Regions from separate parts of the Tardiphaga sp. OK246 genome, predicted to be linked through region 2. Evidence: riboswitches for the same ligand, from Rfam matches in the RefSeq annotation. Region 2 holds a riboswitch; the other holds the start of a gene.
The links. Region 2 has a riboswitch for S-adenosylmethionine ahead of CHC01_RS23505 (O-succinylhomoserine sulfhydrylase). Riboswitches for the same ligand answer to the same signal wherever they lie in the genome.
Positions count from the first base shown of each region.

Region 1: linked by a shared signal. The riboswitch ahead of metX (homoserine O-acetyltransferase MetX) and the one ahead of CHC01_RS23505 (O-succinylhomoserine sulfhydrylase) in region 2 are both predicted to bind S-adenosylmethionine.

Region 1 is NZ_FZOX01000008.1:7,170-14,807, reverse strand. It holds gene CHC01_RS27860 (DUF2125 domain-containing protein) at 1-246, shown strand, start outside; gene CHC01_RS27855 (prephenate/arogenate dehydrogenase family protein) at 430-1,368, opposite strand; gene hisC (histidinol-phosphate transaminase) at 1,370-2,473, opposite strand; gene CHC01_RS27845 (chorismate mutase) at 2,500-3,351, opposite strand; SAM riboswitch at 3,555-3,634, shown strand; gene metX (homoserine O-acetyltransferase MetX) at 3,722-4,924, shown strand; gene metW (methionine biosynthesis protein MetW) at 4,927-5,613, shown strand; gene CHC01_RS27830 (TIGR02594 family protein) at 5,955-6,599, shown strand; gene CHC01_RS27825 (hypothetical protein) at 6,758-7,183, opposite strand; gene CHC01_RS27820 (MOSC domain-containing protein) at 7,351-7,638, opposite strand, start outside.
Region 2 is NZ_FZOX01000005.1:444,879-452,516, reverse strand. It holds gene CHC01_RS23520 (LysR family transcriptional regulator) at 1-835, shown strand, start outside; gene CHC01_RS23515 (outer membrane protein) at 1,065-1,727, shown strand; gene CHC01_RS23510 (2'-deoxycytidine 5'-triphosphate deaminase) at 1,827-2,933, opposite strand; SAM riboswitch at 3,041-3,120, shown strand; gene CHC01_RS23505 (O-succinylhomoserine sulfhydrylase) at 3,204-4,385, shown strand; gene CHC01_RS23500 (SGNH/GDSL hydrolase family protein) at 4,541-5,512, opposite strand; gene CHC01_RS23495 (SGNH/GDSL hydrolase family protein) at 5,512-6,270, opposite strand; gene CHC01_RS23490 (OpgC domain-containing protein) at 6,267-7,523, opposite strand.

The DNA.
Region 1 (7,638 bases), on a different contig from region 2:
CGCATTGCGCCCGGCGTGAAATCGCAGGACGTCAACAACATCCTCGGTGCGCTGGATCGCGCGATCCCCGGTCTCGGCAATGTCGTGCGCAAGAATGCCGGCAGCGGCCTTGCCGCCGGCGTCAATTCGATCGGGACTGCGGCCGTCTTGGAAGGCAAAGCGGCGCGGTCGTTCCCGCTGAAATTTGTCGATGGCGCGGTGTTCCTCGGGCCGCTGCGCGTGGCGCAGATCCCGCCGCTGTTTTAAGGGCCAGTTTCTCGCTTCCCCTCTCCCCCAGCGCAGCGTAGCTGCGCGCCGCGGGAGAGGGTGGATCGAACCGCAAAGCGGTTCGAGACGGGAGAGGGGCAGCAGAGCTCCATCTCACCCCTCTTCCGGCACGGACTTCGTCCGCGCCACCTTCTCCCGCAAGGGGAGAAGGGAAGAAGAGCCTCAATCCTTCTTCGTCAGCGCCTGATGTTTGCGCCCGAAGTCCGGTGCCGCTTCATCCTGACCGATACTCACGATGCCGCGGCGGATCGCACGCGTCCGGGTGAAGTGCTCGAACAGCGCATCGCCATCGTCGCGGCGGATCGCACGGGTCAGTTTCGACAGGTCTTCCTGGAAGGTGCCGAGCATTTCCAGCACCGCGTCCTTGTTGGCGAGAAACACGTCGCGCCACATGGTCGGGTCTGATGCTGCGATACGGGTGAAATCGCGGAAACCGCCCGCGGAGAACTTCAGCACTTCCGACCTCGTGACGTCTTCGAGCTCGTCGGCCGTGCCTACGATTGTATAAGCGATCAGATGCGGCAGATGGCTGGTGACCGCGAGCACCAGATCGTGATGCGCGGCCTGCATGATCTCGACATTGGCGCCGAGCGCAGCCCAGAAGCCGGTGAGCTTCTCGACGGCGGCGGGATCCGCGCCCTCGGGCGGCGTCAGAATGCACCAGCGATTGCTGAACAGTTCGGCGAAGCCGGAGTCGGGACCGGAGTTTTCCGTGCCGGCGACCGGATGCGCGGGAATGAAGTGGATATTGCCCGGCAGATATTCCGACATCGCGTGCAGTACGGAGGCTTTCACCGAACCGACGTCGGACACGATCGCGCCGGGCGAAAGATGCGCTGCGATGCTTTTCGCCACGTCGCCCGCCACGCCGACGGGCACGCAGGCGATGACCAGATCGGCATCCTTGACGGCGCTGGCATTGTCGTCGGCGATGCGGTCGGCGAGCTTGATTTCCACGGCGCGTGCACGCACGGCCGCCGAATTGTCGGTGGCAACCAATTCACCGGCAAGGCCGAGCTGCTGGATGCCGCGCGCCAGCGACGAGCCGATCAGGCCAAGCCCGATCAGCGCGATACGTTTGAAGGGCGGCGTGGCGCTCACGTCATTGCCCCGAATTCGATGCCATGAATTCACGCAGCGTCTCGATCACCAGCCTGTTGGCTTCCTCGGTGCCGATGGTCATGCGCAGCGAGTTCGGCAGGCCGTAATTGGTCACGGCGCGCAGCACCAGCCCGCGCCTGGTCAGGAACGCATCGGCATCCGCTGCGGTCTTGCCGGTCGCCGGAAAATGCATCAGCAGGAAATTGGCCACGCTCGGCGTCACCTCGATGCCGAGCTTGGTGATTTCCTCGGTCAGGATGCCGATCCACTTGGCGGTGTATGTGCGCGACATCTCGACATGGCCGGTGTCCTCGATCGCCCCCACTGCGGCCATCATCGCCGGCGCCGAGACGTTGAACGGCCCACGAATCCGGTTCATCGCATCGACGATGTGCGCAGGGCCGAACATCCAGCCGATCCGCAAGGCGGCCAGGCCGTGCACCTTCGAGAAGGTGTAGGTGGCGACGGTATTCTCGGTGGTCTTCGCCAGCTCCAGGCCGTTGTCGTAGTCGCCCTTGGTCACGTAGTCCCAATACGCGGCGTCGAGCACCAGCAGCACGTGCTCCGGCAGGCCGGCGCGCAGGCGCTTGATCTCGGAGGAGGGCAGATAAGTGCCAGTCGGGTTGTTCGGGTTCGCCAGCCACACCAGCTTGGTGCGCGGCGTGACGCATTTCAGGATCGCATCGACGTTGCAGGTGAAGTTGGTTTCCGGAGCGACCACATTGGTGGCGCCGTTCGCCTGGGTAGCGATCGGGTAGACCAGAAAGCCGTGCGTCGTCGAAATCGCCTCGTCGCCGGGGCCGAGATAGACATGCGCAATCAGGTTGAGAATTTCGTCGGAGCCGGCACCGCAGATGATCTGCGCGGGATCGAGGCCGAAGCGGTGGCCGAGCGCCTCGCGCAGCACCTTCGACGTGCCTTCCGGATAATCCTCGAGATGCGCGACAGCGGTGGCGAAAGCGTCCTTGGCGCGCGCCGACGGACCGAACGGGGTCTCGTTGGCCGACAGCTTGTAGGTCTTGCGGCCGGGCTCCACCACCGGGCTCTTGCCAGGGGTGTAGGGCGCGATATCGAGAATGCCGGGCTTCGGCACAGGACGGGACATCTTCAACTCCAGAACGTCAGATTGGCTTACGAACGCGGTGCGTCGCTGGCGGCCACGGTATAGCGGGTTGCGTGGCTGCCGACGAGAGCCGTGGAGCGCACCGAGGCGCCGGCTTCGATCAGCGCCGACTTGATCTTGTCGAGGCTCGAGGCTCTCGTGATCGAGATCAGCAGCGCCGCGCCGTCAAAGGCGGTATCCGGCACGGCGACGATTTCGGCCAGTGGCGACAGCGCACGCGCGGTCTCGGCATTCCAGCCGGACACCCGCACGCTCCACATCTCGACCTCGGTCACCATGGCGCTGTCGGCAACGCGCGACACCACGAATACCGGCAATGCGGCCGGATGGTCGGCGCGTTCGATGAACGGCAGGCGTGCGATGATCTTCGGCGCGCCCAGGGCTTCCAGCGGGATCCACCACGGCGTGCGGCTGGACGTCGCCGAGACCAGCGCGAGATCGCCCTTGGACTTGGCCACGGCCTCGACCGCTGCGGCGGCGCTGAAATGCGCGACGTAAGGCACCGTGAAGCCGAAATGAAAGCGCGCGGAATCCCGCATCGCGCTCTCGCCGAGCGACAGATCCGCATGCACCGAGAACGGCGCCTGAACGTAAGTGAAAGTCGAGATGATCACCCGCCAGATGCTCTCGACGGTGTCGATCGGCAGGATGCCGCGATGGCGCTGCACCAGACGGCGCATCATGTCGGCCTCGCGGGCCGGTCGGAAGGCCGAGCCGACCTCCTGGGTCTGCTTCACGGAAATCAGCCGGTCGATGATGTCGCCGCGCTGCATCAACAGGGCGTGAACCTGCGCGTCGATGCTGTCGATCTCTTTGCGCAGTTCGTCCAGCGAGGGCGGGGCGGGTGGTAATTTCGACATGTTCAAAACCTTCGGGACGGGAGGCGTGATAGGTCCCGTCGAGCTTGCCGGGCCGGCTCCGGGGAGCCGGCGGGCACGGCCATTGATTAGGTAAGACGGTGCCGGAAAGCAAAGAAAACATGGAAGATCTGGCCGCAGGGCAGTTGGGCAATTTGACCGGGGTATGCCCATATTGACGACAGGCGGGTGTGGGACTAGTTTCTGGTCTCTTCCGTGGTCATTTGAGCCGGCCGGCTTGCAGCCACGTTAAACAACTCGCTAAACAGGCCGGGGACAGTTTGATCCCGGCCGAGCTATTTGTTCAGGCCGGGTTTTTTATGGCCTGATTCCGGTTTTGGTTTGAGAACCTCCTGAGGAGGCCGGTATCAAGATGGTAAATGTCGAACTGGTGAAGAGTCCGGTTGTCCGCCCCGATGAGCGTGGACATGAAGCCGATCATCCGACCTCGCTGGTCGCGGGTTTTGGCATGGATCAGCCGCTGCGGCTCGATTGCGGCGTCGACCTCGCCCCGTTCCAGATCGCCTATCAGACCTACGGAACGCTCAACGCCGACAAATCCAATGCCATCCTGGTCTGCCACGCTTTGACCGGCGACCAGCACGTCGCCAATATCAATCCGATCACCGGCAAGCCCGGCTGGTGGCAGACGCTGGTCGGCCCCGGCAAGGCACTCGATACCGAACGCTACTTCATCATCTGTTCGAATGTGCTCGGCGGCTGCATGGGCTCGACCGGTCCGGCCTCGACCAATCCCGCCACCGGCAAGATATGGGGACTGGATTTTCCGGTCATCACCATTCCCGACATGGTGCGTGCGCAGGCGATGCTGATCGACAGTCTCGGTATCGGTCAGTTGTTTTGCGTCGTCGGCGGTTCCATGGGCGGCATGCAGACGCTGCAATGGACCGCGGCCTATCCGGAGCGCGTGTTCTCCGCGCTAGCGGTCGCCTGCAGTACGCGGCATTCGGCGCAGAACATCGCCTTCCACGAGTTGGGCCGTCAGGCCGTGATGGCCGATCCCGATTGGCGGGGCGGGCGCTACTTCGAGGAAGGCACACATCCGCATCGCGGCCTCGGCGTCGCGCGGATGGCCGCGCATATCACCTATCTGTCGGATGCCGCTCTACACCGCAAGTTCGGCCGCCGCATGCAGGACAGGGAGTTGCCGACATTCTCCTTCGATGCTGATTTCCAGGTCGAGAGCTATCTGCGCTATCAGGGCTCGTCCTTTGTCGAGCGCTTCGATGCCAACTCCTATCTCTATCTGACGCGTGCGATGGACTATTTCGATATCGCAGCCGACCACAACGGCAAGCTTGCGGAAGCGTTTCGCGATACGCAGACGCGCTTTTGTCTGATGTCGTTCACATCAGACTGGCTGTTCCCGACGGCAGAATCGCGCGACGTCGTGCACGCGCTGAATGCCGGCGGCGTCCGCGTGTCCTTTGCGGAGATCGAAACCGACAAGGGTCATGATGCCTTCCTGCTCGACGTGCCCGAGTTCCTCGATATCGCCGGTGCATTTCTGAACTCCGCAGCCTCCGTGCGCGGCCTGCCTGTTACGGGGACATAGAGATGGCGTTTCCACAACAAGCCTTGCCGCTGAATTCTGCGGTGGCGACGCCGGCGCCGCGCGGCACGCAGGACTATCGCGGCGATCACCTCCTGGTCGCGGAGATGATCAAGCCGGGCTCGAAGGTGCTCGACGTGGGCTGCGGCGATGGCGATCTGCTGCAATTGCTGGAAAGCCGCGGCATTGACGGCCGCGGCATCGAATTGTCGCGCGAGGGCGTCAACCGCTGTGTCGGCAAAGGCCTCGCAGTGGTGCAGGGCGACGCCGATACGGACTTGATCAACTATCCCGACGATGCGTTCGACTACGTGATCCTGTCGCAGACGCTGCAGGCGACGCGGCAGCCGCGCGTCGTGCTGGAAAATCTGCTGCGCATCGGCCGCAGCGCGATCGTGTCGTTTCCGAATTTCGGCTTCTGGAAAATGCGCGTGCAGTTGCTTGTCGGCGGCCGCATGCCACGTACGGAGAATCTGCCGGCGACGTGGTACGACACGCCGAACATTCACTTCTGCACCATCAAGGACTTCGTGCAGCTGTGCGACGAGATCAACGTGAAGATGGAGCGCGCCGTTGCGCTCGATCTCTATGGTCGTCCGCTGCGCCTCAATGCGCCGTGGTGGTTCTGGAACATGTTCGGGGAGCAGGGCGTTTTCCTGCTGAGCCGCGCGAGTAAATCGGCGCAACCCTGATCGCGTGTAGATTTCTGCCTGATGGAAACAGAAGTACCGCATTTGATGCGGCTTTTCGCGCCGTGTGTCGGCCTGCGATACACGCCAAAGATGTGCGTAAAAGCTAATTGTAATAGGTAATATAAGCGCGCATTCTGTCGAATGGGTGGCTGCTATGTCTATACGTATGGCGTCCGTTGAAGTTGAAGCGATTCACTCCGATGTCGCCGTTAAAAAATCGTCACTTGAACCGTTCTAGGTCTTGTTATCGCCATACCAACTTCGTTACCACGCCCGTCCCGATTGTTGGCCCGCGTATTTGGGCCGATGGGGTTCGGGGGTGTTAAGAGGAAAAATTCGGTATGGTTCAGTTCTTTGCGTATCGCCGTGCACTTCGCATCTCGGCTCTTGCGGTGTGTTCGGCGGCAGTTCTCGCGTCAGTCTCTCCCGCGTCGGCACGTCCTCATCACGGCGCTTCGCGTCATTCGCACCACGTCGGCAAGTACACACACAGCACGCGTCATCACGTCCGGCATCGCGCACGGTATGCACGGCGCAGTGCCCGAGTCGAACAGCAGGCGCCTTCATTCGGCGACTCCACAAATTTCAATAACGCCAATGCAAGCATGAACCAGCCTTCCGGCGGCTTCGGCGGTTCAGGCATCGTCGATGCAGCGCGCAGCTTCATCGGCCGCGGCAATCCGACGGCCCGCGGTCGTTTGTGGTGCGCAGCGTTTATGAACCTCGTATTGAAGCGCACCGGCCATCAAGGCACCGGGTCTGATATGGCGCGCTCGTTCTCGAGCTATGGCCAGCGCATCTCCGGTCCGCAGGTCGGCGCCATCGCCGTGATGTCGCGCGGTCGTCGCGGCGGTCATGTCGGTGTCGTCTCCGGCGTCGATGCCAAGGGCAACCCGATCATTGTCTCCGGCAATCACGGCAACCGCGTCGCCGAGTCGGTGTATTCGCGTGGTCGCGTTTACGCCTACGTGATGCCGACGAGCTGAAGATTCTTACTTCCCTCCCCCTTGTGGGGGGGGCGCGTGAAGCGCGGACGGGTGAGGGGTAGCCACAAACCCGAGCCTAGCTGTCCCCCTGATCCGTCACGGCCTTCGGCCGTGCCACCTTCTCCCGCAAGGGAGAAGGAAAGGGAGCGTCGTTCCGGCTACAGGCAGATCGGCCGCATCTGTCCAGACACGTCTTTAACCCGTCCTGCGCCGTCCTCAGACACCTTGATCGAGTATTGCTCGGTGCATGGACCTGCACGGCGGTTCCAGATCAAGCCGGTCGTATTAGGCTGAAATCCCATTGAGTCCGGTCGAACAACGGCGATTTCGAATCCGCCGTTTGAAATTGTGGAGATAGTTTGATCTGCGCTCGAGCCGGGCGGAAAGCTCCGCGAAATGAGATCCGCGAAGTCTTGTTGAGCTTTGCTGTAGGTTGTCGGGCCGTTGTGCCGAAGCGTCGACAGGAATGCGGGGTAATCGTCTACTCGGGACAGCGAATGGAGGAAGAGGGCCATCGAACCTGCGAAGAGCGCGGCGGGCAGCACCAGAAATACCCCGACGGCGATCAGAATGAGCTTCCGCATTGCTCCGCTTCACTCCATCTTCAATGGAAGCATGTTACCAGTTAAACTTGGCGTGCCATAGCGCGCAGATTGTTGAAGCGTACTCCGTTTACTGAGTTAGTGCTTGGCTACGCGCCGACCACGGCTTTGCCCACAAGGGGAAAAGGACGAGGGAGCGCCTTCGCGCGTTACGACGCTTCCACCTCAATCCGATCGCCCGCTGCGATTGTGCCGCCTGTGATGACTTCGGCATAGACGCCACAATCGGCGTGACCGTAGGTCTGCAGCAGCGTTTTCGGAATCGTCAGATCCCGCGCGGCCGTATCCGGATCGACATTGGTCGCTGCACAGCGGACGATGCGCTTCACCACCTTGAGCCGGGTGCTGCCGATGGCGAGCGTCCGGTCGATCAACTCGAATTCATGCCAGGCCGGCCAGCCCGCTACATGCAGGTTGCCGCGAAAGCGCAGCGGATG
Region 2 (7,638 bases):
CTTTACGCGCGCAGCCGCCAAGCTCGGCGTCTCGCAATCCGCGCTCAGCCACACCATTCGCGGTCTCGAGGAGCGGCTTGGACTGCGGCTCCTCACCCGAACGACCCGCAGCGTCGCGCCGACCGAGGCTGGCGAACGCCTGATCCGGACGATCGGCCCCAAGCTGGAAGAGATCGACGCCGAACTCGCGGCCGTCACGGAGCTGCGAGAGAAGCCGGCCGGCACCATCCGCATCACAACAGGTGAGCATTCCGCCGAGACGATCATCTGGCCCGCCCTCGCCAAGCTGCTGCCGCGCTATCCCGACATCAAGGCCGAACTCGTCGTCGATTACGGCCTCATCGATATCGTTGCGGAACGCTACGACGCGGGCGTTCGCCTGGGCGAACAGGTCGCAAAAGACATGATCGCCGTCCGTATCGGACCGGACTTTCGCATGGTCGTGGTCGGCGCACCGTCCTATTTCGCCAAACGACCGCTGCCGAAACGCCCGCAAGACCTCACCGCGCATGACTGCATCAATATCCGTCTGCCGACCATGGGCGGCCTCTATGCGTGGGAGTTCGAGAAGCGCGGGCGCGCCTTGAAGGTGCGCGTCGATGGCCAGATCGTGTTCAACAACATGTCGCTGCGCCACAAGGCGGTGCTGAATGGACTGGGGCTGGCCTATTTGCCGGAGGATCGCGTGCGCGATCACATTGCCTCAGGCCGGCTTGTTCAAGTGCTTGACGATTGGTGCCAACCGTTCTCGGGTTATCACCTTTATTATCCGAGCCGCCGACAACCGACATCCGCATTCGCGGCGCTGGTTGAAGCGTTGCGTTACCGTGGCTGATCAACGGTTGTCGCGTTCCAGCGCCTCAATCCAAACGTGATTGAAGTGAAATCGCACATCGTGAAAAGTTCCTGAATCAATTTGGGCAATGCTGTGTCTTAAGCGCGACGTGGTCGCCAAAGCTGCCTTTTTCGTTTGAGGCGCTGTTGCACGCGTGTGACAGCAATCACTGCGCAATAGTCTAGGTTGCCTTTCGTCATCCCCCGTCGGGATTGAGAAGGAACACCTGATGAAGAAGCTTCTACTGTCTACCGCTGCTCTGGCCCTCGTCGCTTTGGCCGCTCCGGCGTCCGCTGCTGACCTGGCTGCGCGCCCTTACACCAAGGCTCCGGCCTATGCTCCGGCTACTCCGATCTACAACTGGACCGGTTTCTACATCGGCGGTCACATCGGCGGCGCGTTCCCGGGCAACGACAACAACCTGCTCGGCGGCAGCAATGACGGCACGTTCATGGGCGGTGTGCAGGGTGGTTACGACTACCAGTTCGCGCCGAACTGGGTGTTCGGTCTCGAAGCCAATTACAGCTTCCTCTCCACCAGCAGCAACTTCGACAATCGCGGCCTCGGTTCGGTCACCGGTCGTCTCGGTTACACCTGGGGTCCAGCACTGCTCTACGTGAAGGGCGGTTACGCATGGGCTGACTCGCGCTTCACCAACGGCTTTGCCGGCGATGGTGGCCGCGATGGCTACACGGTTGGCGGCGGTCTCGAATATCTGTTCACCCAGAACTGGTCGGGCAAGGTCGAGTACCAGTATTACGACTTCGGCAACGTCAACTTCATCACGCCGACCCTCGCCGTTGGTGGTTTCAAGAACGACGAGCACACGATCAAGGCCGGCCTGAACTATCGCTTCAATCTGGGCAACTTCGGCGCAGGCTTCGTTCAGTAAGCCTGACGATCTATCGTCTACTTCGTCTCCAGAAAAAACTTAGGCCCGCAGCAATGCGGGCCTTTTTTCTTTCTCGGCCACGATGACCGGCGGTGCGTGTCAGACCTTGAAGTGCTTCGAGAGTTTCAGGCTCTGGCCCTGATAATTCGAGCCGATGCGCTGGCCATAGAGGGCATCCGGGCGGTCCAGCATGCGCTCATAGACGAGACGGCCAACGATCTGGCCGTGTTCGAGAATGAACGGCACTTCGCGCGAGCGCACTTCCAGCACCGCGCGCGAACCTTTGCCGCCGGCGCCGTCATGACCGAAGCCGGGATCGAAGAAGCCGGCATAGTGGACGCGGAATTCGCCGACCAGAGGATCGAATGGCACCATCTCGGCGGCATAGTCCGGCGGCACCTGCACCGCCTCCTTGGAGGCGAGAATGTAGAACTCGCCGGGATCGAGGATCAGCGTGCCGTCCTTGCGCGCCGAGATCGGCTCCCAGAACTCATTGACGCTGTAGCCACCGCGACGATCGATATCGACCACGCCGGTATGGCGCTTGGCACGGTAGCCGACGAAGCCCGAGGCATTCTCGCCGGAGAGATCGACAGACAGCGCGAGGCCATTGTTGAGGTCGGCCGTGTCGCTGTCGACCAGCGGCTCCTGCGCGTGGAGTTCTTCCAGCGCCTCGGTGTCGAGCACCGCATCGCCGACGCGGAAACGGACCTGCGACAGGCGCGAGCCTTCGCGCAGCAGGACTGGAAATGTCTTCGGGCTGATCTCGGCATAAAGCGGCCCGTGATAGCCCGCACCGATCACATCGAACCGTCTGGTGCCATCAGCAATCACCCGCGTGAACACGTCGAGGCGCCCCGTGGAGCTCTTCGGATTGGCAGCCGCGAAGATGTTCGGCGGCAGCGCCAGGCTCTCGATCAACGGCACGATGTAGACGCAGTTGGTTTCGAGCACCGCGCCATCGGACAGATCGATCTCGTGCAGCTTCAGCTCGTCGATGCGCTCGGCGACCGTCGAATTCGGCCCCGGCAGGAAGCTGGCGCGCACACGATAGGCGATGGAGCCGAGCCGCAGATCGAGGCTGGCGGGCTGAATCTGGCTCTCGACGAAGGGATATTCCGGCAGGATCAGGCCTGCATCGGCCATCGCCGCAATCATGCGGTCGGGCAGAATTCCATCGGCATCGGGGGCAAGCGTAAACGGCACAGGTCTCGTCCTTCGGTCGTCCTTCAGCGAGAATACACTGAAAAATAGCGACTTTACCGGTTATCTCAGCCCCGCCTTGACGAAAAGGGCAAGCGGGAATATGCACATCGTTATCCCGTGGTGATTTGAGCCGGCCGGCTTGCAGCCACGTAAAATAAGTCGCTAAACAGGCCGGGGACACATGTCCTTCCAGCATGCGATCCCGGCCTGAGGACGTCCGTCCAGGCCGGTTTTTTTGTGCCCGTGTTACGCGGGTACGTTGGAGGTCACATGTCTACGAAGTCCTATCGCCCCGAAACCCGGCTCGTTCATTCCGGCGCGCTGCGCTCGCAATTCAACGAGACGTCCGAAGCCCTCTTCCTCACGCAGGGCTTCATCTACGAGACCGCAGAAGCCTGCGAGGCGCGGTTTAAGGGCGAAGATCCCGGTTTCATCTATTCGCGCTTTTCGAATCCGAATACGTCGATGTTCGAGAGCCGCATGATCGACCTCGAAGGTGCGGAGGCTGCACGCTCGACGGCCACCGGCATGGCCGCCGTGACCACCGCCATTCTCGCGCCGCTGCGCATGGGCGATCACGTCGTCGCCGCCAAGGCGCTGTTCGGCTCCTGTCGCTACGTCATCGAGGAGCTGCTGCCGCGCTATGGCATCGAGTTCACCCTCGTCGACGGCCTCGACCTCGACCAGTGGCAGAAGGCAATGCGCCCAAACACCAAGTCGCTGTTCCTGGAAAGTCCGACCAATCCGACGCTCGACGTGCTCGACATATCAGCCATCGCTGACATCGCCCATGCCGGCGGTGCGCGACTGATCGTCGATAACGTGTTCGCGACGCCGCTCTGGCAGAGCCCGCTGGCGCTCGGTGCAGATGTCGTCGTGTATTCGGCGACCAAGCACATCGATGGGCAAGGGCGCTGCCTCGGCGGCATCATCCTGTCGTCGAAGGACTTCATCGACGAGCATATTCACAACTATCTGCGCCAGACCGGCCCCTCGATCTCACCGTTCAATGCGTGGACGCTGGTGAAGGGACTGGAGACGCTGGCGATCCGCGTCGAGCGGCAAACCCAGACGGCCGCGGCGATCGCGGATGTGCTCGCCCAGCATCCGAAGATTTCGCGACTGATCTATCCGGGCCGCGAGGATCATCCCCAGGCGGCAACGGTGAAGAAGCAGATGCGTGCGGGTTCGACGCTGATCGGCTTCGAGGTAAAGGGCGGCAAGGCAGCGGCGTTCCGCGTCCTCAACGAGCTGAAAGTGGCCCGCATCTCCAACAATCTCGGCGACGCCAAGAGCCTGGTCACGCATCCGGCGACAACGACGCATCAGCGCCTGCCGCTGGAAGCGCGGCTCGAACTCGGGATCACCGAGGGCTTCATCCGCTTCTCGGCCGGCCTCGAGCATCGTGACGATCTGATCGAAGATCTTCAGGCGGCACTGGCGAAGGCGTAGCCAATCTCTCCATCGTCATTGCGAGGAGCACTTGCGACGAAGCAATCCAGACTTTCTTTCAAGCAAGACTGGATTGCTTCGCTCAGCGAAAATCGCCGAAGGCGAATTTCGCGGGCTCGCAATGACGGCTGAGAGGCATTCGCCCCTCTTCGAACTTACAGCGGCTTCTGCGCCTGCTGAATCTGCGGCTCGTTGATGCCGAGCTTCACCTGGCCGACCGACTTGATGATGTTGTCGCCAAGCAACTGTGCGAAGCAGGCATAGCCCCAGTCGTTCATATGCAGGCCGTCGGCAATAACGAAGCTGTCGAACGACATCTGCTGGCCTTCGTGCCATTCCTTCATCACTTCGAAGCGCGGGAAGATGCCGACCTTGCGCAGTTCGGCCACCTTATGCAGCAGCGAGACCATCTTGCTGGTGCCTTCGGGACGCGTATTCACCAGCGGCGAATATTGCGGATCGACCAGCACCAGATCGGCGCCTGCGGCCTGAATGCGGGCGACGCCGTCTTCCACCATCTTGCTGGTTTCGCCGGGATCGAGATTACGCAGCACCGCATTGGTGCCGACCTGCCAGATCACGAGGTCAGGCTTCGAATTGATCACTTCGCTCTGCAGCCGCGCCATCATTTCCGGCGCATCTTCGCCGCCCTTGCCGCGGTTGAGCACGGTGATGTTGGCCGACGGGTAAGCACGATGCAGCTGCGCTGCAAGGCGGTTCGGATAGGTGAATTCCGGCGCCGTCGAACCATAGCCTTCGGTGGAGGACGAGCCGAACGCAACGATGACCACGGGCTTGCCGGCCACGAGCTTGCTGGCCACATGCGGCAGCGCGCCCATCGCCTTCATGCCGCCTTTCGGTGTACGGCAGGGGACGCGGCTCAAGATATCGGTCGCGGTCTTTGCGACTTCCTTGACCTTGTCGATGGCCTTCGCAGCGACGCCCCTCTTCGCGGCGTCCGCGGGATCATTCACCGCAACGCCCTGATCGGCGCCCTTGCCGTCAGCTGGGGCGGCCTGCGCCGCTTCGGCGTGCGCGACGGACGATGAGATCGGGAGTGCGAGAGTCGTAGAGGCAGCAAAGGCAGCGACGACAGCAAAGCGAGACAAATGGCCGACGAAACTCATTAACGCTGAATCCTCAAATCCGCTGCTTTGATCTTAGCCGCATCGACGACAAAGGTCGAAAGTGCCCGGCCAAGACAATCATGCACCCGCTTCGCCAGCTCCATGCCGGGTGACGCGCTGAACAGGTCAAAATCACCGCTCTCATTCCAGTGCCGCATGATGGCGAAACGGTCGAACAGCGGGACGTCGTGCTGCTGCGCCACCACACGCATATTATCTAGGTAGGCGGAGCCGGAAATCATCGTCTCCGTGCGTGGACTGTACTGCAGATTCATTAAAATGACGTCAGTTCCGGCCTTTTGCATGGCGGCAACGCCCTCATCCAGGGCGTTCCGGAAGTCATCGGCGTCGGCCTGTTTCATGGCATCCACGGTTCCGGTCTGCCAGATCACCAGGTTCGGCTTCTTGTCCGTTACCAGCTGTTCCAGGGTCGGGGCCATTTCCTCGGCGGTCTTCTTGACCTGCAGCTCCAGCGCCACGTTCACCTCGACGCCCGGCAGCTTCTCCTTCAGATAGGCCTGCAGGCGGTTCGGATAGGCTGCGGAATGGTCGGAGACCCCGATCACCGAGGATCGGCTGCCAATGACCAGAATATCGAGCTTTCCGCCCGGTTTGGCCGCAGCCTCGACCTTGGGCAGGGTGCTTTCGGAGGTCAGGAGGTAGGCGGGAACCTCACAGGTATGCGCGGGCGGTTCGGCCCGGACAGGAGCCGCCACCAGCAGGCCAGCCAGCATCGTGAGCCGCAGAACGGCCTTCATGCTTCCCCTCCTGCGAGATCCGCGTCGGATCGTTTGGCGCGGGATCCGCCTTTGACAGTGACGCCCTTGTACCACGAAAACACCCAGGCGGCGGTTGACATAACAACTATGCCGAGGAAGCTGATCAAGGCATGCATGCCGGCTCCGCCGGCGACCTCAGCCAGCACGAAATGGCCGGCAAAGGCCAGGAACACCCCGATACAGAAGATTTCGAGCGAGTGCTGGCCGCACAGCACCATCGGCCGCAGCCAGACCGATTTCAGCCCCGGCCACTCCTTGGGCAGGAAACGGACCGTGAGCGCCGCCAGCGCCAGGAAGTGGGCGAAGCGCAGCACGTCGAGATCGGTCTTGTTGATGGGATACATCCACTGCTCGATGACCTTCGGCAGCAGATGGTGGATCTGCGGAATGTACCAGGTCAGCGTCACCCAGAACGCCGCCAGAAGATAGGCCACGCAGAGCCAGAGCGTGATGTTGGATGACAGTATCCGCGACATCCTGACGGCGCCGCCCAGCGCGCACCAGGCACCGAACACGAACAGCAATTGCCAGGCGAACGGATTGAAGGCCCAGACGCCGTTCGGATAGGCCGTCAGATGCAGGTCGAATTCCCAGGTCAGCGCATAAAGACCGACCGACAGCGCCAGCGTGAGATCGGCGCGGCGCCGCATCAGCCAGAGGATCGGCGGCAGGAACAGCATGAGGACGATATAGAGCGGCAACACGTCCATGTTCACCGGGCGAAATTTCAGCAACAGCGCCTGAACGATGGTCACGTCAGGCTGTTTGAGAAAATCGAGAATCCCCATTTCCTCGGAATAAAGCGGGTTCTCGAACCGCGTCGCAACATAGGAGATTTCCGCGAGGAAGATCGTGAACAGGAAGACGTGGGCGACATAGATCTGCCAGACCCGCTTGAAGATGCGCGCGCTGGCAACCAGCGTGCCCTGCTCCTGCATCGCGCGGCCATAGACGAAAGCGGCGGTATAGCCGGAGATGAAGATGAAGATCTCGGTGGCGTCGCTGAAACCGTAATTACGGATCGTCAGCCAGGTCAGGATATTCGGCGGCAGGTGATCGATGAAGATCAGCCACAGCGCCAGCCCGCGAAACAGATCGAGGCGCAATTCGCGTTCGGTGCCTGCGACGGGAAACGACACGGCATCGGCACGCGTCGAGGCGCGCGACGCGGACACGTGGGAGGACGCATCTGCGTGGGGATGGCCGGCAATCGGGTCGGCAACAGAGGTCATTCAGCACCGCTCAACGGAAATCGTCGCATGATGAAAATCGACCGCCCCACACCACGCAGGCCATCTGCATGGGGCGATCCGTCACGTCATAGCCAAATCAGGGATCGATTATGCG